Regions from separate parts of the Streptomyces sp. NPDC001315 genome, predicted to be linked through region 4. Evidence: riboswitches for the same ligand, from Rfam matches in the RefSeq annotation. Region 4 holds a riboswitch; each other region holds the start of a gene.
The links. A riboswitch is a leader RNA that binds a small molecule or an ion and turns the genes downstream of it on or off. The one in region 4 is predicted to bind cobalamin.

Region 1 (7,210 bases), on a different contig from region 4:
CCGTCCCTTCACGGCAACACCAGGGGTACGGGGGCACCAGCGCGGCGGTCCGTACGGGTGAGCGGGCGGGCGCCGGCCAGGGCGGCACGCCTGCCCGCGACGCGCGAGCGCGACAGCCGTGGCCCGGCCGGCGGTCGAGCCGGCGGAGCGGATCGTGCCACGGGTCGCGGGCCGGGGCAGCGCGCGCTGTGGGACGGCGACGGTGCGCAGCGTCGCTCCGAGGGCTCCTGCGGCCGACCCCGAGGGTGAATCATCCGGCCCGGCTGGGCCGGGCCAGGGAACTCCTGCCGGGCGGGGCTCGGACACTTCGGCTCTGCCCTGACCGGATGGTGCCGGCGCGCCGGTACGTAAGCCTCACCCGGGCGCGGTGGACGGCCGGCAACGGGGGGCTGCCGGCCGTCTCAGGGCTCGGCCGAGATCTGTTCAGGGCCGCCCGGGGTGGCTGTTCAGGTGGTGTCGGCGGGCCGTACCGCCCACTTCTCCTCCACCTTCGCCAGCCGCCAGTACGCCACGGCCGCCGCCCATACGACGACGAACAGGCCGACGATGACGTAGCCGACGCTGTCCAGGTTCAGGTCGGCGATCCAGCCGGTGACGTCGTCGCGCAGGTCGAGCTTCTCGTGGAGGACGCCGACCAGTTCGATCGTGCCGATGAAGAAGGCGACGGCGATGGACAGGCCGGTGATGGTGAGGTTGTAGAACACCTTGCGGACGGGGTTCGAGAACGCCCACTGGTAGGCGAAGTTCATGAACGTGCCGTCCAGGGTGTCGAACAGGCTCATGCCCGCGGCGAAGAGGAGCGGCAGGCACAGGATCGCGTACCAGGGCAGGCCCGCCGCCGCGCCCGAGCCGGCCATCACCATCAGCGTGACCTCGGTGGCGGTGTCGAAGCCGAGGCCGAAGAGGAAGCCGAGGGGGTACATCTGGCCGGGGCGGGAGACGGACTTGGTGAGGCGGCCCAGGATGCGGTTCATGAAGCCGCGGGAGTCCAGGTGCTGTTCGAGTTCCTTCTCGTCGTAGGTTCCTGCCCGCATCGCCTTGAAGACCTTCAGGATGCCGAGCAGGGCGACCAGGTTGAGGGCGGCGATGAGATAGAGGAAGGTGCCGGAGATCGTCGTACCCATGAAGCCGAGGACCTGGTGGGTGCGCGAGTCCTCGTTCATCACCCGGCCGGCGAGTTGGGTGCCGCCCGCGATCAGCAGCGCGAGCAGCACCACCACGCTGGAGTGCCCCAGCGCGAACCAGAAGCCCACCGACACCGGCCGCTTGCCGTCGGCCATCAGCTTGCGGGTGGTGTTGTCGATCGCGGCGATGTGGTCGGCGTCGAAGGCGTGCCGCATGCCGAGGGTGTAGGCGGTGATGCCGAGGCCGACGCCGAAGGCCTTGCTGCCGACCTCGTAGTGCTCGGGTACGACGAGGAGAAACAGGATTCCGAAGGCGACGACGTGCAGGGCGGCGATCACCGCCATCAGCCCCGCTGTCTTCAGGGTGTCCTCGCGCCGCCACTTGAAGGACGTCGGGGCAGGGTCGGGCAGGGTCATCCGGTTCACGCTCCAGCACCTCGTGGATCACTTCGTGAGATGCCGTGGCCGGTCTCCTGGCTTGGGGGTACCTCCCGCTCGAGCGAAGTCGAGAGTGGGGGAGGGTCGTACGTTTCCGCCCCTGCCTTCCCGGTCGTACGACCAGTGGCCCGGCTGGTGCCGGACGGGACGGGAACTCCCCGATCACAGTGGCGAGGGCCGCTCCGGCATCACACCGGCTTCCCGAACACCACGGCCCGCCCACCGTAGGGGGGCGGGCGGTCTCCTGCATAGCTGCATACCTGCGCAGGTATTCAAGATCACACAGTGCTGCCTGCGAGGATGGCGTCATGCATCTCGTCCCGGCCGACCGCGCCGACCGCCGCACGATCGACGGCCACCGGGTGTGCGACGCGATCGCCGCCATCGGCGAACCCGGTCACGTCCGCACCTGGGCCGACCGCTTCTCCCTGCTCGCCGACCCCAAGCGCCTCGCCCTGCTGCTGGCCCTGCACCGCACCGGCCCCCTGGCCGTCTCCGACCTGGCGATCGCGACGGGCATGAACGACCCGGCCGTGTCGCAGGCGCTGCGGCTGCTGCGGGCGGCCGGGGTCGTGGAGGGGGAGAAGGAGGGGCGGGTCGTGCGGTACCGGGTGGTGGACGGGGACGTGGGGGCGCTGCTCAAGCACTGTTCCGCGGACGGGGGATGACGCACGGGCGCCCCGGAACCCGGGGGAGGCCGGGCGAGGGTGCCGGTCACGCCCACACGGGGAGTGGTCCCTTCCTGGCGATGTAAAACGTTCGCCTTCCGGGCAATGTGGACAGGCTTCTGGAGTTGCCCGACCACGTCCAAAGGGAGACCGCGTGCCCGATCTGCCCGACCTCTCCTCCCGGAACCCCGACTGGTGGCGCCAGGCCGTCGTCTACCAGGTCTATCCCCGCAGCTTCGCCGACGCCGACGGCGACGGCCTCGGCGACATCCGGGGCGTCACCGAGCGCCTGAGCCACCTCGCCGCCCTCGGTGCCGACGCCCTGTGGCTCAGCCCCTTCTACCCCTCCGAACTCGCCGACGGCGGCTACGACGTCGCCGACCACCGCGACGTAGACCCGCGCCTGGGCACCCTGGACGACTTCGACGCCATGGTCGCCGAGGCGCACCGGCTGGGCCTGAAGGTGATCGTCGACATCGTCCCCAACCACACCTCGCACCGGCACCCGTGGTTCCAGGAGGCGCTGCGCTCCGGCCCCGGGTCCGCCGCCCGCGACCGGTACGTCTTCCGCGACGGGCGGGGCGCGCACGGCGAACTCCCGCCCACCGACTGGCAGTCCGTCTTCGGCGGCAGTGCGTGGCGACGGGTCCCGGACGGGCAGTGGTACCTGCATCTCTTCGCCGCCGAGCAGCCCGACCTGAACTGGGACCACGACGACGTCCGCGCCGACTTCCGCACCACCCTGCGCTTCTGGTCCGACCGCGGTGTCGACGGCTTCCGCGTCGATGTCGCGCACGCGCTCACCAAGGACCTCACCGAGCCGTTGCGGGACCTCGGCGACGTCGGCGCGACCGGCGAGGAGGCCCTCGACCGGATGCCGCCCGGCAGCCATCCGTACTACGACCGCGACGAGGTCCACGAGATCTACCGCGACTGGCGCAAGATCTTCGACGCCTACTCCCCGCCCCGCACGGCGGTCGCCGAGGCCTGGGTGCCGGGCGCCCGCCGCGCGCTGTACGCGCGCCCGGACGAACTGGGCCAGGCATTCAACTTCGAGTATCTGCAAGCGCGATGGGACGCGGACGAGCTGCGCCAGGTCATCACCGACTCCCTCGCCACCGCCCGCACGGCCGGCGCCTCCGCCACGTGGGTGCTGTCCAACCACGACGTCGTACGGCACGCCTCCCGGCTGACGCTCCCCCCGGGCACGGACGAGAACGCCTGGCTGCTGTCCGGCGGCCGGGCGCCCGCGGTCGACGCGGACGCCGGGCTGCGGCGGGCCCGGGCGGCGACCCTGCTGATGCTGGCGCTGCCCGGGTCGTCGTACCTCTACCAAGGTGAGGAACTCGGCCTGCCCGAGGTCGCCGACCTGCCCTTCGAGGTCCTCCAGGACCCCATCTGGGAACAGACGGGCCACGCCCGCAAGGGCCGCGACGGATGCCGGGTGCCGCTGCCGTGGACACCCACGGGTCCGTCGTACGGCTTCGGGGCGGGTCGTGCCTGGCTGCCGCAGCCGGCGTCCTTCGCGTCGTACGCCGTCGCCGCACAGGACGGTGTGGCGGGCTCGACCCTGGAGCTGTACCGCACGGCCCTGCGGCTGCGCCGCAAGCTGCTGGAGGGCGAGGACCTGACCTGGGCGGAGGACACACCGGCCGGGGTGCTGGCGTTCGCGCGCTGCGACGGCTGGCGGTGCGTCACCAACCTGACGGACGCACCGGTCCCGCTGCCGCCCGGGGAAGTGCTGCTCAGCAGCGCGCCGCTGGACGGGGACGGGCGGTCGCTGGGAGCGGACACGACCGTCTGGCTCGCCCAGTAGGGCTCGGTCAGTTCCTGGTCCAGGAGTTCCGGAGTCCTGGAGTCCTGGAGGGCTCACCCTCCCGTCGGAAGCGCGATCGGGCTGGAGGTGGCGTTCGGCGGCGGGGTGAGCACCACCTCCGGCTGGCCCGCGGCCGGGGGTGGTGGGGTCAGGTCCGACGAGGGCAGCTTCGGCGGGGTGGTCTGCTGGAAGAGTGCCTGGTCGAAGTCGACCAGACCGGTCTTCTCCATCACCGTGATGTGGTCCAGGACGGTGTCGTTGGCCTGGTCGGCGAGCGCCCGCACCAGGGTGTTCTTGGTGGTGGAGCGGATCTTGGCGACCGTGTTGAAGATCGAGCCGTGCGTGATGCGCAGGATGTTGGCGAAGTCGCTGTCGAACTGCTTGCCGGTGTCCGCGTTCAGCTGGTTGACGAAGCCCTGCTGCTGAGGACTCGCCACGTTGGGGAGCGCGATGTTCAGCATGGGGGCGATCTTCCGGCAGGTGGTGTCCAGTGCCGCGTGCCCGTCGATCAGGTGCTGACTCGCCGTGAGGACACCCTTCGACTGGCCCTTCTGCAGCCCGATCTGACCGACCGGGTACTCCCACAGGCCGGCCGCCCGCACCTTCACCACGAAGTCCCGGTCCGCCTCCGTCAGCGGTCCCCACTGGGTCTGGGCGATGACGCGCGAGGACGAGCTCGACACGGTGCTGAGGCCCAGCATCGAGGGGTATGCCAGTGCGGCGAGTGTCAGGCTCAGGGCACCGCCCACGAAGATGGTTCCCATCGCGTTCCGCGAAAAGCGCACCGTGTCTCCTGCCCGGTCGGGGATACCGCCCACCGGCAGGGCGGGAGCGGGTCGGACGCACTGGAGTACGGACGCGGGGGTGGATCCAACCTCTAGATTTGGCAAAGAAAAGGCAAAGGAGCCGTCGCAACGACCCGCCGGGCAGCCGTGGTTGACGAAACGTTGACCGGCTCGCGGCGGAGTCCAGACCAGTTCACGGGAGAGTCCTGGCGAAGCCCGGACCTACATTCGGCCCCATGCCCCCACAGCCCCGACGCGTCCCCACCGCGCTCCCCGTCCTCCCCTACCGCAAGCCCACCAAGGGCCGCGACTACTGGGTCCTGGACGATGTCCTGCCGGACGTCGACGCCGTACGCGAGCGCTGTCTCGCCAAGGACGACTGGGTCAAGGGCTACCCGTACACCTCGGAGACCTGGCCCGGGCTGCGCACCATGCCGGGGCTGGAGCCGGGTGAACTCGCCCGCGTCGAGCGGCTGGTGAAGAAGGCGACCAGGGCCGGGGAGCTGTGGGTGCAGAGGGCGCCCGGCGGGGGCACCCTCAACCACAACTGCGTACAGGTGGTGGGGGAGGGCGAAAGCACGCCCAGGCCGCACACCGACTCGCGCGCCCTGTGCCGGTACGCCGCCGTGCTCTACCTCAATCCCGGCGTCCCCAAGGACTGCGGGACCAGCTTCTACCGGCAGTCACTGCCGGGCGGCCGCCTCGGCGGCAACGTCGTCCAGGCCCCGCACAACAACCTCGTCGAGGCGCTGGGAACGCGGTTCGTCGCGCCCGACGCCTTCGAGGAGGACGTACAGGTGCCGCACAAGTACAACCGCCTCCTCCTCTACAACGCCAACCTCGTGCACAGCGCGACCGGTTACTCCGGTACGACGCTGGAGGAGAAGCGGATGACGGCCGTCTTCTTCTGGATGGCGTGAACGGCCGGTTCGTCACGGGTGCCGGTCTCAGTACCGCAGCGCCCGCCGGACTCCGTCTTCACCTCGCCGGACAGCTTGTGCGTGCTGCGCGCGGTGGCCGGGCCGTCCGTCCGGTCCACACCGGGGAGTGGGCCGTTCGGGCGGAACCTGGGGCGGGTGGACAGCCGCCTCGCGGGGTCGGGGTGCCAAGCGTCCGACGATCTGACCATGCGACGAGACCGACCCCGACGACTCCTGCGCCGTGGCGGCGTGGCCCTGGCCGCGCTGCTGGTCGCGCTCCTGCTGTTCGCCCCGCCCGCCGAGGGCCACGTGTCCGGCCTCGACGATGCCCGCCTGGGGCCTGCCGACGCCGGCCGGCTCCTCGACCCGTTCGACCGGCTGCTCCGTACCGCCGCCCGGCAGACCGCGGCCTACGAAAAGGTCCGCCGGCGTGCCGAACTGCTGCGGGGCGAGGTGTCCCGCCTGCGCACGAAGACGAAGGACGCGGAAGCGCGGGCTCGGGCGCGTGCGCGTGCACGCGCGCTGGCGCTCGCGCCGGCGCTGCCACGGGGGACGGGGGCGGGTGCCGGTCCGACCATCCTCCCGCCCGGCGCCCTGTCCACTGCCCTGGCCACCGGCCCGGCCACCACCTCGGACCTGCGAACCCTCCGCGCCGCCCTCGGCCGGGCGGTCACCGAGCTGCGCGTGGCCGAGCGCCGTCGGATCGCTATTCGCAGGAAGCTGTGGCGGGCGCTGGCGTCGGCCGAGCCCGGTACGGCGGGGCCCACGCCCGGCTGCGCGCTGGGCGAGCGGAGCGGGAAGCCCCGTCGCGTCACGTCCCGCTGGCGGACGCCGACCATCGACTACTGGCTGTCCGCCGGGTACGCAGCCGAAGGGGCCCACTGGCGGCACCGCCACACCGGCCAGGACTTCGCCGTCCCCACGGGCACCCCGGTGTACGCCGTCGGCCCCGGCACCGTCTCCGTCGTCACCTGCGGGGACGCTTTCGGCAACCAGGTCGTGATCCGGCACCGCGACGAGTACTTCACCCAGTACGCGCACCTGTCCCGCATCGACGTACGCCCCGGCCAGAAGCTGGCCGCGGGCCAGCGCGTCGGAGTCTCCGGCGCCACCGGCAACGTCACCGGCCCGCACCTGCACTTCGAGGTGCGCGTCACCCCGTACCTGGGGTCGGAGGTGCCACCGCTGCCGTGGCTGCGACGGCACGGCGTACACATGTGACGCCCGGTGGCATCACCGCGGCCCGCCCTTCGCTCCCATCAGCGAGCGGTAGACGGCGGACGCCCCGGGATTACCGGGGCACCGCCACACACCGTGCGGGCAGTAGTCGCTGATGGACTGGTACAGCGGCCGCTGCCGGTCGAACCAGTCGAGCATGCCGCGCATGTACGCGGGGTTGTCGCCGTTGCGGTACAGCCCCCACTCGGGGTACGAGACGGGCTTGCCGTGCGCCCGCGCG
Region 2 (7,210 bases), 610 kb from region 4:
CCGCCGCCGCCAGCACCCGCTCGTTCGCGTCCGTGTCGGGGTCGACGGGATGGGACTGGCGCGCGGTGTCGAGGCGGAAGCCGGCCGGGGCGTGGTGGAGGCACTGGGCCGAGCCGATGCACAGGGAGCGGTCGACGTCGACGTGCCAGCGGTCACCCACCCCCATGCTCGACTTCGCTCGCGCGGGAGGTACCCCCATCCCTCACGCCTCCCAGCCGGCCGGGAGGTGGATCATCTTGTGTTCGAGGAACTCGCCGTACCCCTCGGGGCCGAACTCCCGCCCCAGACCGGAGTTCTTGTAGCCGCCGAACGGGCCGAGCATGTCGAGGCTGAAGGTGTTGACGGAGTACGTGCCCGTACGGACCTGGCGCGCGACCTCGATGCCGTGCCCGACGTCGGCCGTCCACACGCTGCCGCTCAGCCCGTACGCGGAGTCGTTCGCGATCTTCACGGCCTCGGCCTCGTCACCGTAGGGGAGAAGGCAGATCACCGGGCCGAAGATCTCCTCGCGGGCGATGCGCATGGAGTTGTCCACGTCGCCGAAGAGGGTCGGCTCGACGTACCAGCCGCGGTCCAGGCCCGGCGGACGGCCGCCGCCCGTGAGGATCTTCGCGCCCTCCTCCTGGCCGATGCGGATGTAGTCGAGGTTGCGCCGCTGCTGGCGCCGCGCCACCAGCGGGCCGACCTGGGTCGCCGGATCCAGCGGATCGCCCACGACCAGCGCGCTCGCCGCCGCCGCGAAGGCGTCCGCGAACTCGTCGTAGCGCGAGCGCGGCACGAGGATGCGGGTCTGGGCCACACAGGCCTGCCCGTTGTTCATCCAGGCCGCCGAGACGATGCCGGGGACGGACGTCGCGATGTCCGCGTCCGGCAGGACCACCGCCGCCGACTTGCCGCCCAGCTCCAGCGTCACGCGCGTGAGGTTGCGCGAGGCCACCTCCATCACGCGCCGGCCGGCCGCGACCGACCCCGTGAAGGACACCTTGTCGATCCCGGGGTGCCCCACCAGGTACTCGCTGACCTCGCGGTCCGCCGGGAGGATCGACAGCACCCCCTCCGGCAGCCCGGCCTCCTTCGCGATCTCGCCGAGGATGTACGCGTCCAGCGGCGACTCCGGCGACGGCTTGAGCACCACCGTGCAGCCGGTGAGCAGCGCGGGCGCGAGCTTGGCGGCGGCCACGAACTGCGGGACGTTCCAGGGGACGACGGCCGCGACGACCCCGACGGGCTCGCGCCGCACCAGGATCTTCCCGAGGACGCCGTCGCGGTTCTCCTCGTGGACGAAGTTCCGCGCGACCGTGATCGCCGCGTCCCACACCATCATCGCGCCGAGCGCCTGCGCGAGGACGCTCCAGGAGTACGGCGATCCGTTCTCGGACGAGATGACGTGGGCGATCTCCTCGTGCCGTACGGCGATCGCGTCCTTGATGCGAGTGACCACCTCGAGCCGCTCGTCGAGCGTCATCCGCGGCCAGGGCCCCTCGTCGAACGCCTTCCGCGCGGCGGCGACCGCCCGGTCCACGTCGGCCGTCGAGGCGTGCGGCACACGCCCGATGACCTCCTCCGTGTGCGGCGAGATCACCTCGATGACGTCCTCGCCCAAGGGGTCGGTCAACTCCCCGCCGATGAACAGCTGTCCGTGTTCCACGAGCTCGGTCATGGCGACTGCCTCCCAGACAAGGCTCTCTGACGATCCATCAGATACGAAGAACTGATACCAGTTCCCCTCGAAGGAGTCCACGGGCCTCACACCGGTTCACCCCACCTCCCCGACTTCGCGAGTCCTGAGCCTGACAGGTGACTTGGGCTCCCATTGGAACCGGTTCTAGTTATAGTGGCTGGAACGCGGCGACAGGGGGGCTCATGTCACAGGTGACGGACCACGGCGGGGGCGTACGGTCCCTGAAGGTCCCCATCCCGGACAATCCCCTCGGTCACACGCTCGTGTACGTCCTCGACACCGACCGCGGACCGGTGCTGGTCGACACGGGCTGGGACGACCCCGCCTCCTGGGACACCCTCGCCGAGGGGCTCGTCGCGTGCGGCACCTCGGTCGGCGAGATCCACGGGGTCGTCGTCACCCACCACCACCCCGACCACCACGGCCTCTCGGGCAGGGTGCGCGAGGCGTCCGGGGCCTGGATCGCCATGCACGAGGCGGACATCGCACTCATCCGGCGGGCTCGCGGGACCCGGCCCGACCGCTGGTTCTCCTACATGGCCGGCAAACTCGCGGCGGCCGGCGCCCCCGAGGAGCACCTGGCACCCCTGCGCGGCGCCGGCCCACGCACCCTGCCCGGCCTCGCGCCCGCGCTGCCGGACCGCGAGATCGTCCCCGGCGAACTCCTCGACCTGCCGGGCCGCCGTCTGCGCGCCATCTGGACCCCGGGCCACACCCCCGGCCACGTCTGCCTCCACCTGGAGGAGGAGCACCCTTCCCAACTCCCGGGCCACGGCCGTCTGTTCTCCGGCGACCACCTGCTCCCCGAGATCACCCCGCACATCGGCCTGTACGAGGACCCCGACGACGCCACCGTCACCGACCCCCTCGGCGACTACCTCGACTCCCTCGAACGCATCGGCCGCCTCGCCCCCGCCGAGGTGCTCCCCGCCCACCAGCACACCTTCACCGACGCACCGTCCCGGGTAAGGGAGCTGCTGGCCCATCACGAGGATCGGCTCGACGACCTCCTGACCCTGCTGGCCGAACCCCTCACCCCGTGGCAGCTCGCCGAGCGCATGGAGTGGAACCGGCCCTGGGACCAGATCCCGTACGGATCAAGGAACATCGCGGTCTCGGAGGCCGAGGCCCATCTGCGGCGGCTGGTGAAGCTGGGGCGGGCGGAGGCGGTGCCGGGGGGCGAGCCGGTGACGTACGTGGCGGTGTAAATCGCTCGTAGCCGCGGGGGCCCTGCTGATACCAACAGGCATGGACAACACGCATCCCCCGGGCCCCATGGATCCCATGGCTCGGCTCCTCACCGAACGTGCCTGCGAGCGCCTCATCCTCGACTTCGTCCACCGCCTCGACCTCGGCGAACCGCCCTCCGTCGCCGAGCTGTTCACCGAGGACGGCACCTGGGCGTGGCCGGAGGGTGAGCGGCTGGTCGAGGGGCGGGACGCGCTCCGCGCGTACTTCGGCTCCCGCCCGGCCGACCGGCTCTCCCGACGCCTGATGTCCAACATCCGCGTCACGGTGACCTCGCCGGAGACGGCGACCGCCACGTCGTACTTCGCGACCTACCGCCTCGACGGCTACGCGGGCGGCACGGTGCCCGCCGGCCCGCCCGTCCAGGTCGGCCACTACGAGGACACCTTCGCCTTCTGCCGCACCGACGACCGATGGCTGCTCTCCTCCCGGGTCCTCTTCCTCCCGTTCGGCGGCCCGACACCACGAGCGTCGTAGGGCGAAACGATCCCTAGGACACCAGCGACCGGATCAAGTGCTCGGCCGGTCCCAGGAGTTCGACCTCCCGCCTGCTCATCGTCGGGTTGGCCGCACGGCGCCGCCGGGCCTCCAGGAGGCCGGTCTCCGTGAGGGCGGAGGGGTCGGCGAGCAGGGCGGTCAGCATCGCGCGCGCCGGTTGGGCGACAGGCTCGTCGCCGACGGCGACCTGGGCGAGGATCACCGCGGACATGCCCCAGTCGAGCCCCGGATCACCCTCCTCGGCGTTGGCCCAGTCGATCACCCGGGGGCCGTCGGGGGTGAGGATCACGTTGTCGGGGTGCAGGTCGAGGTGGAGCACGCGGGTGGAGGCGGAGCGGCGGCCCGGAATGGCGTGCAGGGCGCCCAGCAGCCCTGCCAGCACGCTCCCCGCCTCCTGCGGACCGAGCGAACCGGCCGCGTACGCCTGGAGCATCGTCGGCCCCGGCAGCCGCTCCATCACCAGGTCGGTCCGCGAGTCGCCCCCGAGCCGCACCCGAGGCACCGGGTAGCCATAGCCGCGTACGTACTCCATCACCGCCCCCTCGGCGGCCGCGTTCCCCCGGCCGTCCCGGTCGCGGCGCAGCACCCACGCCCCGTCGATCTCGTACACGTCGGCCGTGCGGCCGGAACCCAGCAGTCTCCCCGTCGGTGGCATGGCGCGAACCTACCCGTGCCTTCGCCGCCCCCCAACGCGGCTCCACAGCCGCCCCTCAGCGTGTTTCTACGGGCCGGTAGAGTGGCGGCGTCGTCATCACACCTGTACGGGGGGAAGCCGGTGCAATTCCGGCGCTGACCCGCAACCGTGAGCCACCGCAGCGTGGCGAGCCGGATCGCTCCGTACGGTTCGTGACCGGCTCACGCGCACCGGCCGTCCGCCGGTGTACGGCACCGTCGAGGTCTACGGAGCCGAGCCGCCCGGGGTGTCCCGTGCTGCCCGGCTCCCCGCAGGGAGAGGCATCCGCCGATCATGAACGTCCGCCGCAGTGCCGCGGTTCTGGCCGCCACCGCCGTGATCGGCGCCGCCGGGCCCGCCGTCGCCGCCGACCCGTCCCCGTCGCCCTCGGTGGCGATACCCACCGGGCTGTACGGCCGCACCGATCCCACGTACGACGGTGTCTGGCGGCAGTCCCTCGCCCTGCTCGCGCAGGACTCCGTGGGCGTGCGGCCGGCCTCGTCGGGCATCGCCTGGCTGATCGGGCAGCAGTGCGCGAACGGGGCGTTCGCCGCCTTCCGCGCCGACACCGCCAAGGCCTGCGACGCGGGGCTCATGGTCGACACCAACAGCACGGCCGCCGCCGTCCAGGCGCTCGCCGCGCTCGGCGGCCACGGCGCCGTCACCGAGAAGTCCGTCGCCTGGCTGAAGTCCGTGCAGAACGCGGACGGCGGCTGGGGCTACTCCCCGGGCGGCGCCAGCGACGCGAACTCCACCTCCGTCGTCATCGGCGCGCTCACGGCGACGGGCGAAAAGCCGCAGGACATACGCAAGGGCGGCAAGTCCCCGTACGACGCCCTGCTGAAGTTCGCGCTCCCCTGCGACAGCGACAGCGACCAGAGCGGCGCCTTCGCCTACCAGCCCGACAAGAAGGGCGACCTCACGGCCAACGCGGACGCGACCGCGGCAGCCGTCGTCGCCGCCCTCGGCAAGGGGCTCGCAGGCACCGCCCCGAAGGCGGCCGAAACCGACCTGACCTGCAAGGACGCCTCCGCCGATCCCGGGCAGGCCGCTCGCAACGGTGCCGCGTACCTCGTCGAGGCGCTGGCCAAGGACGGCCACCTCACGTCGGCGCTGCCCGGCGCCGAGGACCAGCCCGACTACGGCAACACCGCCGACGCGGTCGTCGCCCTCGCCACCGCCGGCCAGGTCAAGGCGACGGTCCCCGCCGTGCGCTGGCTTCAGGCCAACTCCGTGAAGTGGGCGCAGCAGAGCGGCCCGGCCGCGTACGCGCAGCTGATCCTCGCCGCGAACGCCTCGGCCCAGGACCCGCGCGACTTCGGCGGCCAGGACCTGGTGAAGCTCCTCGACGCGACCGGCCCGGGCCCCGTGTTCGTGCCGGACGCCGAATCGACGTCCCCGGGCGGCTCCGGGGACGCCGCGGCAGCGGACGACGACTCCGGCAACATCGTGTGGATCGCCGGCGGCGGCCTTCTCCTCGTCGTCGTCGCCGTCGGCTACCTGCTCTTCGTGCGCGGCAGGAAGCGCCGGTCGTGAGCCGCCGCCGCGCCGCCACCGCTCTGCTCCTGGCCGTCCTGCTGCCCCTGCTGGGGGCCGCCGGCCAGGCGCAGGCCGCCGGTTACCGCTACTGGTCCTTCTGGGACCGCGCCGGCGACCACTGGACGTACGCCACCCAGGGCCCGTCCACCGTCCGCCCGTCCGACGGCGACGTCCAGGGCTTCCGCTTCGCGGTCAGCGTGGACTCCCAGGACGCGACGGTGCCGCGCGGCACCGCCGACTTCGCGACGATCTGCGCGACGACGCCGGCGCGGGACGGGAAGAAGCGGGTCGCCCTGGTCATCGACTTCGGCACGCTGTCCGACGCGCCCTCCGGCGAGACCCCGCCCTCACCCCGGACGGTCTGCGCCCGCGTACCCTCCGACGCGACCACGGCGGAGGCCCTGGCAGCGGTCGCCAAGCCACTCCGCTACGACACGAGCGCCCTGCTGTGCGCGATCGCGGGATATCCGGAACAGGGCTGCGGGGAGCAGGTGTCGGCCGGGAAACAGCCGACGGCGCCGGCGAAGAAGACAGCGACGAAGAAGACGACGGACGAGGGCCCGTCGGTGGGCCTGATCGCGGGCTCCGCGGCGGTGGCCGCGCTGGCGGCGGCAGCGATCTGGCAGGCCCGGCGGCGCAGGAATGCGTAGCCGCGGGCATCGGGCCACCGTGCATCCAGGTGCCTGGTGGCTCTGGTCCCTGTCGCTCGGCACCGCGGCCACCCGCACCACCAACCCCCTCCTCCTCGCCCTCCTCATCGCGGTCTCCGCCTACGTCGTCGCGACCTGCCGGCCCGCCGACGCCTCCTGGTCCCGCTCCTACGGCGCCTTCGTCAGACTCGCCCTCGCCGTGCTCCTCGTCCGCCTCGCCTTCGCCATCGCCCTCGGCTCCCCCATCCCCGGCACGCACGTGATCGTCACCCTCCCCGAAGTCCCGCTCCCCCACTGGGCCCAGGGCATCCGCCTCGGCGGCAGGGTCACCGCGGAGGGCCTCCTCTTCGCCCTGTACGACGGCCTGAAACTCGCCGCGCTCCTCATCTGCGTGGGCGCCGCGAACGCCCTCGCCGGCCCCACCCGCCTCCTCAAGTCCCTCCCCGGCGCCCTCTACGAGACCGGCGTGGCCGTCGTCGTGGCCCTCACCTTCGCCCCGAACCTCATCGCCGACGTCCAGCGCCTGCGCGCCGCCCGCCGCCTGCGCGGCCGCCCCGACAAGGGCATACGGGGCCTGCTGCACGTAGGACTCCCGGTCCTGGAGGGCGCGTTGGAGCGGTCCGTCGCCCTCGCCGCCGCGATGGACGCCCGCGGCTACGGCCGCACCGCCGCCGTCCCCTCCCCGGTCCGCCGTACCACCGCCGCCCTCACCCTCGGCGGGCTGCTCGGCGTCTGCGCCGGAACGTACGGCCTGCTCACCGCGGAGGGCGGCACGTACGGCATCCCGGTCCTGCTCGCCGGACTCGCCGCCGCACTGGGCGGCCTGTGGCTCGGCGGGCGCCGTACCCCGCGTACCCGCTACCGCCCGGACCGCTGGGACCTGCGCGCCTGCCTCGTCGCCGGCTCCGGTGCCGCCGTCGC
Region 3 (7,210 bases), on a different contig from region 4:
TTGTACAGCGTCAGCACGAGGTTGTTCGCGACGATCGAGTCGCCCGTCGCGAAGAACGCGACCAGCCGGCCGATCATGTGCTGCTCGCCCTGTGACAGTTTCGCGAGATCTGCCACGTCCGAGTGGAGGTCCACCTCCTCCACGGTCCAGGTGTTCTTGATGGCGTCCCGGTAGCGCTCGTAGAAGTCGGGGTAGCGCATGGGGCGCAGGGTCAGCTCGAAGCCCGGGTCGAGGAGATTCTGGTTACGGGTGGAACTCATTACTGGCAGGCCTCGCAGGACTCGGGGTTCTCGAGCGAGCAGGCGACGGCGTCGGGGTCGGCCGCCTGCTGGACGGGGATGGTGGCTTGCGCCTGTGCCGCGCGGGCGATGCGGGTCGCCGGGCGGGAGCGCAGGTAGTACGTCGTCTTCAGGCCCGACTTCCAGGCGTACGCGTACATCGAGGAGAGCTTGCCGATGGTCGGCGTCTCCAGGAACAGGTTCAGGGACTGGGCCTGGTCCAGGAACGGGGTCCGGGCGGCTGCCATGTCGATCAGACCGCGCTGCGGGATCTCCCACGCCGTGCGGTACAGCGCCCGTACGTCGGCCGGGATCCACGCGAAGTCCTGCACCGAGCCGCTGGAGTCGCGCAGCGCCTCACGGGTGCGCGCGTCCCAGACGCCGAGCTCCTTCAGGTCCTTCACCAGGTACGAGTTGACCTGGAGGAACTCACCGGACAGCGTCTCGCGCTTGAACAGGTTGGACACCTGCGGCTCGATGCACTCGTACACGCCCGCGATGGACGCGATGGTGGCGGTGGGTGCGATCGCGAGGAGCAGCGAGTTGCGCATCCCCGTGGTGGCGATACGTTCCCGCAGGGCTGCCCAGCGCTCCGGCCAGGTGAGCTCGACGTCGTAGTGGTCGGGGTGCAGGACGCCCCTGGCCGTACGGGTCTTCTCCCAGGCCGGCAGCGGGCCGTTGCGCTCGGCCAGGTCGGCGGAGGCCTCGTACGCGGCGAGCATGATGCGCTCGGCGACACGGGTGGAGAGCCGCTTGGCCTCCGGGGAGTCGAAGGGCAGGCGCAGCTTGAAGAAGACGTCCTGCAGACCCATCGCACCGAGCCCGACCGGACGCCACTTGGCGTTGGACCGGCCCGCCTGCTCGGTCGGGTAGAAGTTGATGTCGACCACGCGGTCGAGGAAGGTGACGGCGGTGCGGACGGTCTCGTCCAGCCGCTCCCAGTCGATGTCGCCGTCGACGACGAAGGCGCCGAGGTTGACCGACCCCAGGTTGCAGACCGCCGTCTCCCCGTCGTCGGTGACCTCCAGGATCTCCGTGCAGAGGTTGGAGGAGTGGACGACGTGGCCCGGTTCGGCCGTCTGGTTGGCGGTGCGGTTGGCGGCGTCCTTGAAGGTCATCCAGCCGTTGCCGGTCTGGGCGAGGGTGCGCATCATGCGGCCGTACAGGTCCCGGGCGGCGATCGTCTTCTTCGCCAGCCCCGCCGCCTCCGCCCTGCGGTAGGCCGCGTCGAACTCGTCGCCCCACAGGTCGACCAGCTCGGGCACATCGGCGGGGGAGAAGAGAGACCACTGCGCGTCGGCGTTCACGCGGCGCATGAACTCGTCCGGGATCCAGTGCGCGAGGTTGAGGTTGTGCGTACGACGCGCGTCCTCACCCGTGTTGTCGCGCAGCTCCAGGAACTCCTCGATGTCGGAGTGCCAGGTCTCCAGGTAGACCGCGGCCGCGCCCTTGCGCCGGCCGCCCTGGTTCACCGCGGCGACCGAGGCGTCGAGGGTCTTCAGGAACGGGACGATGCCGTTGGAGTGCCCGTTCGTGCCGCGGATCAGCGAACCGCGGGAACGGATCCGGGAGTACGAAAGGCCGATGCCGCCGGCGTGCTTCGAGAGGCGGGCGACCTGGTGGTAGCGGTCGTAGATGGAGTCCAGCTCGTCCAGCGGGGAGTCGAGGAGGTAGCAGGACGACATCTGGGGGTGCCGCGTACCGGAGTTGAAGAGCGTGGGGGAGGAGGGGAGGTAGTCGAGGCGGCTCATGAGCCCGTAGAGCGCGGCGACTTCGTCCAGCGCGCGTGCGCCTGTTTCCGAACTGAGCGCAGTGTTCTCGGCCAGGCCGCTCGCGACACGCAGCATGAAGTACTGGGGCGTCTCGATCACGCGACGGGTGATCGGGTGCCGGAGCAGATAGCGGCTGTGCAGGGTGCGCAGGCCGAAATAGCCGAAGCGGTCGTCGGCGGCGACGTCGACGAGTGCGTCGAGACGGTCGGCGTGGATGCGCACGAACTCCGCCGTACGGTCGGCGATGAGCCCTTCCCGATGCCCGACGGCGACGGACTCGGTGAACGTCGTCACGCCCTGCGAGGCGGCCTCGGCGGCGATGCTGATGGTCAGCAGCCGGGCGGCCAGCCTCGAGTAGGCCGGGTCCTCGGAGATGAGCCCCGCGGCCGCCTCCGTGGCCAGCTCGCGCAGCTCCGTCTCGTCCGCCCGCGCGGACCGGCCGCGCAGTGCGGCGGCGGCGACCCGGCCGGGGTCGGCGTCGGGGAGGTCGGCGGTCAGCTCGGTCAGGGTCCGCAGCAGCGCGGTACCGGGACCGTCGGGCTCCATCGCCGGGGTGGCTGAAGCCGGATCGGCTGGCGCGATGGTCACGTGGGGCTCTCCCTCGCTCGGCACGGGGCCTTGCGGAGGGCAGCGGGCAGCACACGAACGCACGGGGGCGTCGCGTCCACCGGCCCATTCCACGAGGCCCGGACGTCAGGGCACCCGGACCGGATGGCCGGGCGCGCTGTCCACAGGTCCTCGGACTGACTCCTGTGCACAGATGTGCACAAGTACACCGTTGCGGGACAGTTCCGGATTCGCACCGGATTCCCCTGCGACGACAGCGAGCATGAGCATACATCTTGTGCCGGGCTGCGGTGTCACCCCCAGATGTTGTGTCTGGTCGGCTTCGGAGCGTGGCAGAGCGTCAAATCGTGGGTGAGGAGAGTGATGTCGGAGAGGTGCGGGACGGGGGTCCGGTCGCTTGTCCCGCCCCCGCCGCCGCTACCCGTAGGTTGACCCTCCGTGCCCGTGCATCAAACGCCGGACGGGCTGGACTTTCGCCGACCGGGCTTTTCAGTGCCGGTCCGCGTCATCCAGCCCGTCCGGCGTTTGAGGACGAGGCCGTTCAGGCCGAAGCGGGGGTCTGGGGGGCGGCAGCCCCCGGAGAGACCCGCGACGACACCCGAGGGGCGGCTAGTGCGCCGACCCCGCCGTGGCCGGCGGCAGTTCCACCTGTACCCCGGGGTCGCCCGCGTCGGCCGTGTAGTCCGCCGGGGACGTCTCGTCGACGCCCTCCGGGGCCTTCAGGGCCTTCAGGACGAAGGTGAGGACCACCGTGACGACCACGTTGAGCACGAAGGCGGTGAGGCCGATGTAGCCGATCTCGCCGATGCCCGGGATCTCCTTCGACGAGCCGCCGAAGTGCTTCTGCGTGGGCGAGGCGACACCGTACGCGGCGAGGGTGCCGTAGACCATGCCGACCGCCCAGCCCGCGAGCAGCGCCCAGCGGTGGAACCAGCGGGTGAACAGGCCGCCGACCAGCGCCGGGAAGGTCTGCAGGATCCAGATGCCGCCCAGCAGCTGGAAGTTGATCGCGACGGTCTTGTCCATGGTCAGGACGAAGACCAGAGCACCCACCTTCACCAGGAGCGAGACCAGCTTGGAGACCTTCGTCTCCTGCTGCGGCGTCGCGTCGGGCTTGATGAAGTCCTTGTAGATGTTGCGGGTGAAGAGGTTCGCCGCCGCGATCGACATGATGGCCGCCGGGACGAGCGCTCCGATGCCGATCGCCGCGAAGGCCACGCCCGCGAACCAGTCCGGGAACATGTCCTCGAACAGCTGCGGGATGGCCAGCTGGCCGTTCTGCACCTTCACACCCGCCGCGATCGCCATGAAGCCGAGCAGGGCCAGCAGGCCCAGCATCAACGAGTACAGCGGCAGGATCGTGGTGTTGCGGCGGATCACGTCACGGCTCTTCGAGGACAGCGTCGCGGTGATCGAGTGCGGGTACATGAACAGGGCCAGCGCGGAGCCCAGCGCCAGCGTGGCGTAGGTCCACTGGTTCGCCTCGCCGGGAACCACCGCGCCGCGCGGTTTGCCCGTCGCGGGGTTGGTCTGGCTGAACGCGTCGCCCGCCTTGGCGAAGATGTCGTCGAAGCCACCCAGCTTGATCGGGATGTAGATGATCGCCACCGCGATGACGATGTAGATCAGCGCGTCCTTCACGAACGCGATCAGGGCGGGGGCGCGCAGACCCGACGAGTACGTGTACGCCGCCAGCACGCCGAAGGCGATCAGAAGGGGGAGGTCCTTGACGAACCAGTTCGTGTCCTCGCCACCGCCCACGCCCATCACGTCCAGCACCGCCTGGATACCGACGAGCTGGAGCGCGATGTACGGCATCGTCGCGAGGATGCCGGTCACGGCGACGGCCAGCGACAGACCCTTCGAGCCGAAGCGGCCGCGCACGAAGTCCGAGGTCGTCACGTACCCGTGCTTGTGCGAGACCGACCACAGGCGCGGCAGGAACGTGAAGATCAGCGGGTAGACCAGGATCGTGTAGGGCACGGCGAAGAAGCCCGACGCGCCCGCCGCGTAGATCGCCGCCGGGACCGCGACGAAGGTGTACGCCGTGTACAGGTCGCCGCCGAGCAGGAACCAGGTGATCCAGGTGCCGAACGAGCGGCCGCCCAGGCCCCATTCGTCGAGACTGTGCTCGTTCTCGGCCCTGCGCCAGCGCGCGGCCAGGAAGCCCAGGACCGTGACCGCCAGGAAGAAGAAGATGAAGACGCCGAGCGCGACGCCGTTGACCCCGTCCTTCACTTCGACGCACCCCCCTGCTGGGAGGCGCGGGCGCGCTGGTCACGCTGCCACAGCTGGTACGCGGTCATCGTCAGCGCCGTGGAGATGAGCACCCACAGCATCTGGTACCAGTAGAAGAACGGGATGCCGATGAGTGTCGGATCCGTCTTCGAGAACGATCCGACCCACAGCATCGCCACGAAGGGCGCGACGAGGCAGAGGGCGATGACGACGCGCACAGGCGTCACCAATGGCCCTCTGTCCACTTCTGGTGTATTCGACATCTGGCGGTTCCGTCCCCTCACTGATCACCGTTAACGCGCAGGCAATCTAGGTCACGGTGTCGCAGAAGCGGAACCCCCGTCCGTATATCGGGCACACGGCGGGCGTCGGAGGCGGTCGTCGGCAGCAGCGGAACCCCTGTCGGGGGTCCCGGTCCTGTCGGTCTGTCGCTGCCCCCGCGTGCCCCAAGTCGCTCAGTCCTGCGGGCGCTTCAGCCGGGCCACGAACTTGTAGCGGTCCCCCCGGTACACCGACCGCACCCACTCCACCGGCTGGCCGTCCTTGTCCAGCGAGTGCCGGGACAGCATCAGCATGGGCAGGCCCACGTCGGTGCCGAGCAGGCCCGCCTCGCGCGGGGTGGCCAGTGAGGTCTCGATGGTCTCCTCGGCCTCCGCGAGGTGGACGTCGTAGACCTCGGCGAGGGCGGTGTACAGGGACGTGTACTTCACCAGGGACCTGCGCAGCGCCGGGAAGCGCTTCGCCGACAGGTGGGTGATCTCGATCGCCATCGGCTCGTTGTTGGCCATGCGCAGGCGCTCGATGCGCAGGACGCGGCCACCGGCGGTGATGTCGAGGAGGCCGGCGAGGGTGTCGTCGGCGGTGATGTAGCCGATGTCCAGGAGCTGCGAAGTGGGCTCGAGGCCCTGGGCGCGCATGTCCTCGGTGTACGAGGTGAGTTGGAGCGTCTGCGAGACCTTCGGCTTGGCGACGAAGGTGCCCTTGCCCTGGATGCGTTCGAGACGGCCCTCGACGACGAGCTCCTGGAGCGCCTGGCGGACGGTGGTGCGCGAGGTGTCGAACTCGGCCGCCAGGGTCCGCTCGGGCGGGACCGGCGTGCCGGGCGCCTGCGTCTCCGTCATGTCCAGCAGGTGCTTCTTCAGGCGGTAGTACTTGGGCACGCGCGCGGTACGGACGGTGGCCCCACCCTCGTTCTCCGCACTGCTGACGTCGGTGCTCATGCTCTGCCTTCCCGGCTCCGGGTGCCGAAGCGACCGACATACCCGTCGACCGCGGCTCACATCGTGGCACGGCTTCGTGTGCGGGGTGTCCCCTGTGGATGACTCGCACTCCGTGATCCCCTCTGTATACCGTCGGGGCCCATGTTGGTCTAGTCCAGCACGCCGGGCCGGCGTTCGCGGTACGCGCGAACAGGGCAGTCCGTTCTGGTCGCTTGCGAAATGAAAAGTCCCTGCATATCGCGGTCCCGTAACGGACGACTCGGGCGCCCTCGAACACCCTTGACAGCCCTATTGGTCTGGGCCAAGCTCCCCCCTACTGGTCTACACCATTGGTCCAGTCCCGGCCCCGCTGGGCGGTACCCACCACAACGGTCACCGCAGGGAGCGTGGGGGGTTTGAGGGCATCCCTGAGGAGGGTGGCGTGAAGCGCAAGCTGACAGCCGCGATCGGTATCGCGGGCATGATGGTCTCCATCGCGGCGTGCGGGGGCAGCGACGACGGCGGTGACAGCAAGGCCGGGGCGGACGGTTACAAGGGCCAGACGCTCACCGTGTGGGTCATGGACGGCTCCTCGCCGGACCAGTGGCAGAAGGACGTCACCGCCGCCTTCGAGAAGAAGACCCAGGCGAAGGTCAAGTTCGAGATCCAGCAGTGGAACGGCATCCAGCAGAAGCTGACGACCGCACTGTCGGAGGAGAACCCGCCGGACGTCTTCGAGATCGGCAACACCCAGACCCCGGCCTACGCCAAGACCGGCGGCCTGGCCGACCTCGCGGACCTGAAGAGCGCCATCGGCGCCGACTGGACGCAGTCCCTCAACAACTCCTCCGTCTTCGACGGCAAGCAGTACGCGGCGCCCTGGTACTTCGCCAACCGCGTCGTCATCTACAACAAGAAGGTCTGGGCCGACGCCGGCATCAAGGACCTCCCGAAGACGCGTGACGAGTTCTACGCCGACCTGAAGCAGATCGGCGACAAGACCAAGGCCGAGCCGATCTACCTGCCCGGCCAGAACTGGTACCACTTCGTCGGCCTGACGGTCGGCGAGGGCGCCGAGCTGGTCAAGAAGGACGGCGACAAGTACGTCTCCAACCTCGCCGACCCGAAGGTCACCGCGGCCATGGAGACGTACAAG
Region 4 (7,210 bases):
CGATGCCGGCGACCCGCGCGGCCCGCTCCGGGTCGGCGACGTACACCGGGACGTCGTCCGGGCCCTGCTCCTTGAAGGAGAACGGCACGGTGATGAGACGCCCGTCGAACTCCGGGATCGCGACCTGCATCGCCGCGTCCATGGGAGAGAGCGCGGCGTCCGACTCGTCCCACGCGGCGCGCGAGGAGGTGAGGCAGAGGCCCTGCAGGACCGGCACGTCGAGGTCGGCGAGCGCGCCGATGTCCCAGGCCTCCTCGTCGCCGCCCGCGGACGCCTGCGAGGCGTGCGTACCGCCCGCCGCGAGGACGGTGGCGACGAGCGCGTCGGTCTTCCCGAGGATCTCGTACAGTCCGGCGTCGGCACCGCGCAGCGAACCGCAGTACACGGGGAGCGCGTTGGCGCCCCGCGCCTCGATCGCGTCGCACAGGGTGTCCACGAAGCCGGTGTTGCCGCTGAGCTCATGGGCACGGTAGAAGAGCACGCCGACGGTCGGACGGCCCTCTTCCCGTCCACGGTCACCGTGGACCCCGTACTCCGGCATCTTCAGCGGCTCGACGAACCCCTCACCGGTCAACAGGACGGTGTCGGACAGAAACCGGGCAAGCTCCACCAGGTTCGCGGTCCCGCCCTCCACGAGGTACCGCAGCGCCTCCGCCACGACCCCCGCCGGAACCGACGACTCGGCCATCAGCTCGGCGTCGGGCACGGCCTCCCCGCCGAGCAGCACGGTGGGAATCCCGGACGCCTTCAGCGCGGCCAGCCCGTCCTCCCAGGCCCGCTTGCCGCCCAGCAGCCGTACGACGGCGATGCCGGCGCCCTCGATCAGCCCCGGGAGCTCCTCGGCGACGTCGACCCGGGTCGGGTTGCCGATCCGGTAAGGCGCGCCGGAGGCCCGGGCCGCCAGCAGATCGGTGTCGGCGGTCGACAACAACAACACTGTGCTCATGCGGGCGCTCCCGGTGGGATGAAAGGCAGTCCTTGCGGCGCGCCCGACTCGATGAGCCGCCACAGCGCGTCCGTGTCCGCGTGCTGTTCGATCAGGTCGCCGAGCCGGTCGAGCTGCTCCTCGCGCAGCGCGGCGAACGAGGTGTCCGGGGCCGGTACGAACCGACGGCCCGCGGCGGCCGCCACCTCGCGCAGGAAGGCCCGCCGGAAACCGTCCGACTCCAGCGAGCCGTGCCAGTGCGTGCCCCAGGTCTGGCCGACCCGGCAGCCGTCCAGGCTGTGTCCGTCGGCGTCAGAGATGAACGCCTCCCCGCCGGTGACGTCGGCGACCCCGTGATGGATCTCGTACCCCTCGACGCGCTCACCGAGGGCCTCGCCGACGGGGCGGGTGAGGGTCTTCTCGCGGGCGAACCGCACCCGTACGGGCAGGATGCCGAGCCCGTCGACGTGCCCCTCGCGGCTCTCGACCTCGTCCTCGATGTGCTCGCCGAGGATCTGGAAGCCGCCGCAGACGCCGAGCACGGGCCGCCCCTCGGCGGCCCTGCGCGCCACCGCGTCCGCGAGGCCCCGCTCCCGCAGCCACTCCAGGGCCTTCACCGTCCCCCGGGTCCCCGGGATCACGACGAGATCGGCGTCGGAGAGTTCCTCCGCCCGGTCCACGAACCGCACGACGACACCCGGTTCGGCGGCCAGCGCGTCCACGTCCGTGAAGTTGGACATGAGCGGGATCGCGCAGACGGCGACCCGCAGGATGTCCTCGCCGACGGGGGAGGAGACCGTGGACTCCCGCACGGCTCCCCGCAGGGAGACCCGCAGTCCGTCCTCCTCGTCGATCCCGAGGCCGTGCTGGAAGGGCAGGACACCGTACGTCCGTCGCCCGGTGAGGCCGTGCAGCATGTCGAGCCCGGGCTCCAGCAGCGACACATCGCCGCGGAACTTGTTCACGAGGAACCCGGCGACGAACTCCTGGTCCTCGGGCGACAGCAGCGCGACCGTCCCGAAGAAGGAGGCGAACACGCCCCCACGGTCGATGTCCCCGACGACCAGGACGGGTAGCCGCGCATTGCGGGCGATGCCCATGTTCACGATGTCGGTACGCCGCAGGTTGATCTCGGCCGGGCTGCCCGCCCCCTCACAGATCACTGCGTCATACGTGCCCCGCAACTCGGCGAGACAGTCGAGGACGGTGCCGAGCAACTGCTGCTGCCGCCCGCCGTGATAGCCGCGCGCCGTCATCTCGCCCACGGGCTTGCCCATGAGGACGACCTGGCTGCTCCGGTCGCTCCCGGGCTTGAGCAGCACGGGGTTCATGAGTGCGGTCGGCTCGACGCGCGCGGCCTGCGCCTGCATGGCCTGCGCGCGCCCGATCTCGGCGCCCTCGCGGGTGACGAAGGAATTCAGGGACATGTTCTGCGCCTTGAACGGCGCGACCTTGACGCCCTGCCGCACCAGCCACCGGCAGATCCCCGCGGTGACGACGCTCTTGCCGGCGTCGGAGGTGGTGCCGGCGACCAGGAGACCACCGCTCATGACGTACGCCCCTTCACGAGAAGTCGCGCGGCGGCACTGACACCGAGCGCGAGCCAGCCGACGCGACGGGAGAGCCGTACGGCCCGGTCGATGTCCGCGACCCGGACGGCGCGCCCGTCACCGCCGTTGAGTACGGGCCGGTGCTCGACCCGCCCGGCGTAGGAGAGGGTCCCGCCGAGCCGCACGCCGAGGGCCCCCGCGAACGAGGCCTCCACGGGACCGGCGTTGGGACTCGGATGCCTGGCCGCGTCGGCCCGCCAGGCCCGTACGGCCCCCCGCGGATCGTCTCCGGCCACGGCCGCGAGTACGGCGGTGAGGCGGGCCCCCGGCCAGCCGGCGACGTCGTCGAGCCGGGCGGACGCCCACCCGTAGCGCAGGTAGCGGGGCGACCTGTGGCCGACCATGGCGTCGAGGGTGTTCACGGCCCGGAACCCGAGCAGCCCCGGCACGCCCCCGACGGCCCCCCACACCAGCGCGCCGACGACGGCGTCCGAGGTGTTCTCGGCGACCGACTCGACGACCGCCCGGGCGATCCCGTCGGCGTCGAGGGCCTGCGGATCCCGCCCGCACAGATGCGGCAGCCGGGCGCGGGCACCCTCGACGTCCCCGGCTTCCAGGGCCCGCCCGACGGCCCGGGCCTCCCGGGCGAGCGAAGTCCCCCCGACGACGGCCCAGGTGGCGGCGGCGGTGAGGGCGACGGAGGCGGCGGTGGAGGTGCGTACGGCGCGGGTGGCCACGGCGCCGAGCGCCACTGCGCCGCCGGCGCACACCATGGTGTGCAGCGCGCCCCGGCCCCGATGGTCCCGCCACAACACCCGCTCCACGGCCCCGGCCGCCCGCCCGAACGCGGCGACCGGATGCCCACGGCGCGGATCGCCGAGGAACAGGTCGCCCAGGAGGCCGGCCGTGGCGCCGTACGCGAAGACGCGATCGGCACGCATCCGCTCAGCCGATCGCGGCGGGACCGGGCAACGACCTGGTGCTGAGTCTCAATCCGCAGCCGAGCATGGCGATATGTCCTCACTCAGGGTGTCCGCGCCCTGGTTCGACGAGACCGGCGGTGAGAGTTCCTGGCTCCCGGGGCTTACTACCCCGGTGACAGTGGCGGGACCGCGCCGGATTCGCACCGGCTTCCTCTCCTGCCGCCGTAGATGGCTCCGGCAGTCCACCACGGGCCCGGAAGGGCCGTCAACCTGCTGTTGACCTGGGGTGGAGGAGTGTGTGAAGGCCCACACGCGCGGCATGTGCCTGCTGTGTGAAGCCGGTTGGGCAAAGGGGAGGGCGGGAGGAACCCGTGGGTGCCTCCCGCCCTCGTCTCGACGAACGGTGTGCCTGGGAGTCAGGCGACGATCAGGTAGATCCCGTAGCCCACCGCGGCCGCGCAGGCCGCGAAGCACGCGTACGCGCCCGTCACGGCCAGCGTGGCGGACCCACCCTGCGCGGAGGCCCGCTCCTGGCGCGAGAGGCCCATGATGCCGAGGGTGAACAGGGACACGAGGGCCACGGTGACCACGAGGCTGACGCCGAACACGGAACCCAGGGTTGCCCAGTCGATCTTCATGGTGATGCTTCCTTCTTAACCGGGTGCGCGGGGCTCAGACGGCGGCGGCCGGCGGGGACACCGGGTCGGCGGCGGCCGCGGCGGTGGCCTGGGCGGGGATCGTGGCCGGGGCGGGGATCGTGGCCGTGAGGTCCTCGGTCACCGTGCCCGCGGGGGGCGGGGTCACCGCGGCGATCGCCGTGGTCACGACGCCGGCCGGCTCCTGGGTGGCGTTGACGTTGTTGTGGTCGACGACCTCGCGTCGGGAGAGCTTCCAGATCGCGGCGCTGGAGGCGATCAGGAAGACGGCGACGACCGCCGTGCCCCAGTCGCCCAGGTCGGTCACGGACTCGGCGAGGGCACCGACCACGGCGGCCGCCGGCAGGGTCAGGACCCAGGCGACGAGCATGCGGGTCGCGGTGGACCAGCGCACGACGCCGCCCTTGCGGCCGAGGCCCGCGCCCATCACCGAGCCGGAGACCGAGTGGGTGGTGGAGAGGGAGAAGCCGAGGTGGGAGGAGGCCAGGATGACCGTCGCGGCGCTGGTCTGGGCGGCGAAGCCCTGCTGCGGCTGGAGGTCGGTCAGGCCCGTGCCCATGGTGCGGATGATGCGCCAGCCGCCGAGGTACGTGCCGAGCGCGATGGCCAGACCGGCGGAGAGGATGACCCAGACGGGCGGGTCGGAGTCGGGCGCGACGGCGCCGCCGGCGACCAGGGCGAGGGTGATGATGCCCATCGTCTTCTGCGCGTCGTTGGTGCCGTGGGCCAGCGAGACCAGGCCGGCCGAAGCGATCTGGCCCGCGCGGTAGCCCTTCGCGGCGGACTTGCCGTCGGCCTTCTTGCCCAGCGTGTACGACAGGCGGGTGGCGAACAGCGCGGCGACACCCGCGACGATCGGGGCCGCGACGGCGGGGATCATGACCTTGGTGACCAGTGCGTCGCCGTGGACGGCGCCGGTGCCCGCCGAGGCGATGGTGGCGCCGATCAGACCGCCCATCAGGGCGTGCGAGGAACTGGAGGGCAGGCCCACCAGCCAGGTCACCAGGTTCCAGAGGATCGCGCCGACCAGGGCGGCGAAGATGACCTCGGGACGGATGCCGGTCTCGTCGACGAGACCCTTGGAGATCGTGTTGGCGACCTCCACGGAGAGGAAAGCGCCCACAAGGTTGAGCGTGGCGGACATGGCCACCGCGACCTTGGGCTTGAGGGCACCGGTCGAGATGGTCGTGGCCATCGCGTTGGCGGTGTCGTGGAAACCGTTCGTGAAATCGAACGCAAGTGCGGTTACCACCACAATCGCGAGGATCAGCGAGAAGCTTTCCATTTACCCAGGCAATCGTTCGAGGTCATTGGCTGGACGAAGGTAAGTAACCTGGGTGAACGGAAGGTGAACTGAGGCGGGCGTTGGAGTGTCATAAACGGAGGGCCGCCGCTCCGTTCGGAGGCAGCGGCCCGGATGCCGCACGGCTAGTAGCCCCGGGCGAACGATTTCAGGCGGCTCGCCGAGCCGTTGAAGAGATTCTGGTCACCCGGCAGGCTGCCGCTGTTGTCGTACTGCCAGAAGGTCCAGAACGACCACCCGGCGGGCAGTGATCCGGCTTCGGCCGAGTTGTGGCGGGCTATCCACAACGCGTGACTGGAGGCGAAGGCGCTGCTGCCGCCGGTGCAGGTGTTCCACCAGTGGGTGGTCGTGTAGATCACCGGACGGCGGCCGGTGAGCCGCTTCACCTCGTCGCTGAACGACCAGATCCAGGCGACCATCTTCGCCTTGCTCAGCCCGTAGCACTTGTGCTTGCCGTCGTACGGGTTGTACTCGATGTCGAGCGCGGGCGGCAGCGTTCTGCCGTCCGAGGTCCAGCTGCCGCCGTTGCGCACGAAGTACGCCGCCTGTGTCCTGCCCGACGACTTGTCCGGCAGCGCGAAGTGGTACGCCCCGCGGACCAGGCCCGCGTTGCGCGAGCCGTTGTACTGCTGGTCGAAGTAGGGATTGCGGTAGGTGGTGGACTCGGTCGCCTTGACGTAGACGAACGTGGCTCCCTTGGCCTTCGCTTTCGGCCAGTCGACGTTCTTCTGGTGCGACGAGACATCGTGCCCCTTGGGCGGGCTCGCCGCCGAGGCCGGCAGCTCGGTGAGCGCGGTCCCCCCGAGCGTGAGAGCCGCCACCGATGCGGCTATCACGCCGGCACGGTGGCGGGACGGTTTGCGATCACGGGCCATGTTTCCCCCCGGAATGGCTGCGTGCACGACAAATCCCCCAGAGGCTACTGGAGGACCGGTGCATGCCCGTCGATCTCCGGCCAAGGGGCTCGAGAAAGGCATCTATACGTATATGCGCCCTTACGGAGCTGCGGCTTCCGGCCTACAGTGCCCCGGCCCCGCAGCGCGCCGCGGCCGCGCCTGGCAGGATCGCGGCATGGCTGAGCAGCGGCGCGACGAGCGGGGCGGACGGGGCGTCCGGGGCGGCGCACAGGTTGTGCGGGAGGGCGCCGGAGGTGTGGGGGAGCCGCGGGGGAGCGGTGTGGGTGAGGAGGGGGCGCGCGCCTGGGCCGCCCTCGTCGCGACGGCCCGCCGGACCGTGTCCGAGGGGCTGGTTGTCGGCACCTCCGGCAACGTCTCGGTGCGCGTCGGGGACACCGTGCTGGTCACGCCGTCGGGTGTGCCCTACGACCGGCTGACGCCGGACGACGTGACCGGCGTCGACCTCGACGGCCGCCAGGTGCTCGGCACCCTCGTCCCGACCAGCGAGCTGCCCATGCATCTCACCGTCTACCGCAGCACCGACGCCCGCGCCGTCGTGCACACCCACGCCGTGCACGCCACGGCCGTCTCCACGCTCGTCCCCGAGCTGCCGGCGATCCACTACATGGCCGGCGCCCTCGGCGGACCCGTCCGGGTCGCCCCTTATGCGACATACGGCACCGATCAGTTGGCTGAGAACGTGCGCCACGCCCTTGCCGACCGCACCGGCTGCCTCCTCCAGAACCACGGCACCCTCACCTACGGCGCCACCCTCGACCAGGCCTACGACCGCACGGCCCAGCTGGAGTGGATGTGCCGGCTGTGGCTGACGGCGTCCTCGGTGCCGGGCCTGACGCCGAACCTGCTGTCGGCCGAGCAGATGGCGGAGGCGGGGGAGCGGCTGCGGGGGTACGGGCAGCGGCGCTGACTCCCCTCCCGCGCTTGCTCACGTCACCC

Region 1: linked by a shared signal. The riboswitch ahead of ACFY16_RS11925 (HoxN/HupN/NixA family nickel/cobalt transporter) and the one ahead of ACFY16_RS03905 (cobalamin biosynthesis protein) in region 4 are both predicted to bind cobalamin.
Region 2: linked by a shared signal. The riboswitch ahead of ACFY16_RS06630 (prenyltransferase/squalene oxidase repeat-containing protein) and the one ahead of ACFY16_RS03905 (cobalamin biosynthesis protein) in region 4 are both predicted to bind cobalamin.
Region 3: linked by a shared signal. The riboswitch ahead of ACFY16_RS08860 (ribonucleoside-diphosphate reductase subunit alpha) and the one ahead of ACFY16_RS03905 (cobalamin biosynthesis protein) in region 4 are both predicted to bind cobalamin.

What each region holds. Positions count from the first base shown of each region.
Region 1 covers NZ_JBIAWZ010000003.1:326,561-333,770, forward strand. The annotation lists gene ACFY16_RS11925 (HoxN/HupN/NixA family nickel/cobalt transporter) at 447-1,541, opposite strand; cobalamin riboswitch at 1,570-1,790, opposite strand; gene ACFY16_RS11930 (ArsR/SmtB family transcription factor) at 1,871-2,230, shown strand; gene ACFY16_RS11935 (glycoside hydrolase family 13 protein) at 2,385-4,046, shown strand; gene ACFY16_RS11940 (DUF4142 domain-containing protein) at 4,100-4,810, opposite strand; gene ACFY16_RS11945 (DUF6445 family protein) at 5,068-5,751, shown strand; gene ACFY16_RS11950 (M23 family metallopeptidase) at 5,959-6,972, shown strand; gene ACFY16_RS11955 (glycoside hydrolase family 26 protein) at 6,985-7,210, opposite strand, start outside.
Region 2 covers NZ_JBIAWZ010000001.1:1,495,330-1,502,539, forward strand. The annotation lists gene ACFY16_RS06605 (ferredoxin) at 1-160, opposite strand, end outside; gene ACFY16_RS06610 (aldehyde dehydrogenase) at 203-1,660, opposite strand; gene ACFY16_RS06615 (MBL fold metallo-hydrolase) at 1,864-2,889, shown strand; gene ACFY16_RS06620 (nuclear transport factor 2 family protein) at 2,957-3,406, shown strand; gene ACFY16_RS06625 (phosphotransferase) at 3,420-4,082, opposite strand; cobalamin riboswitch at 4,153-4,280, shown strand; gene ACFY16_RS06630 (prenyltransferase/squalene oxidase repeat-containing protein) at 4,395-5,636, shown strand; gene ACFY16_RS06635 (SCO2322 family protein) at 5,633-6,289, shown strand; gene ACFY16_RS06640 (energy-coupling factor transporter transmembrane component T) at 6,282-7,210, shown strand, end outside.
Region 3 covers NZ_JBIAWZ010000002.1:370,357-377,566, reverse strand. The annotation lists gene ACFY16_RS08865 (ribonucleotide-diphosphate reductase subunit beta) at 1-260, opposite strand, end outside; gene ACFY16_RS08860 (ribonucleoside-diphosphate reductase subunit alpha) at 260-2,638, opposite strand; cobalamin riboswitch at 2,762-2,900, opposite strand; gene mctP (monocarboxylate uptake permease MctP) at 3,227-4,855, opposite strand; gene ACFY16_RS08850 (DUF3311 domain-containing protein) at 4,852-5,118, opposite strand; gene ACFY16_RS08845 (GntR family transcriptional regulator) at 5,311-6,075, opposite strand; gene ACFY16_RS08840 (extracellular solute-binding protein) at 6,497-7,210, shown strand, end outside.
Region 4 covers NZ_JBIAWZ010000001.1:889,349-896,558, reverse strand. The annotation lists gene cobN (cobaltochelatase subunit CobN) at 1-946, opposite strand, end outside; gene ACFY16_RS03910 (cobyric acid synthase) at 943-2,475, opposite strand; gene ACFY16_RS03905 (cobalamin biosynthesis protein) at 2,472-3,416, opposite strand; cobalamin riboswitch at 3,517-3,652, opposite strand; gene ACFY16_RS03900 (hypothetical protein) at 3,815-4,036, opposite strand; gene ACFY16_RS03895 (anion permease) at 4,071-5,339, opposite strand; gene ACFY16_RS03890 (lysozyme) at 5,483-6,232, opposite strand; gene ACFY16_RS03885 (class II aldolase/adducin family protein) at 6,429-7,181, shown strand.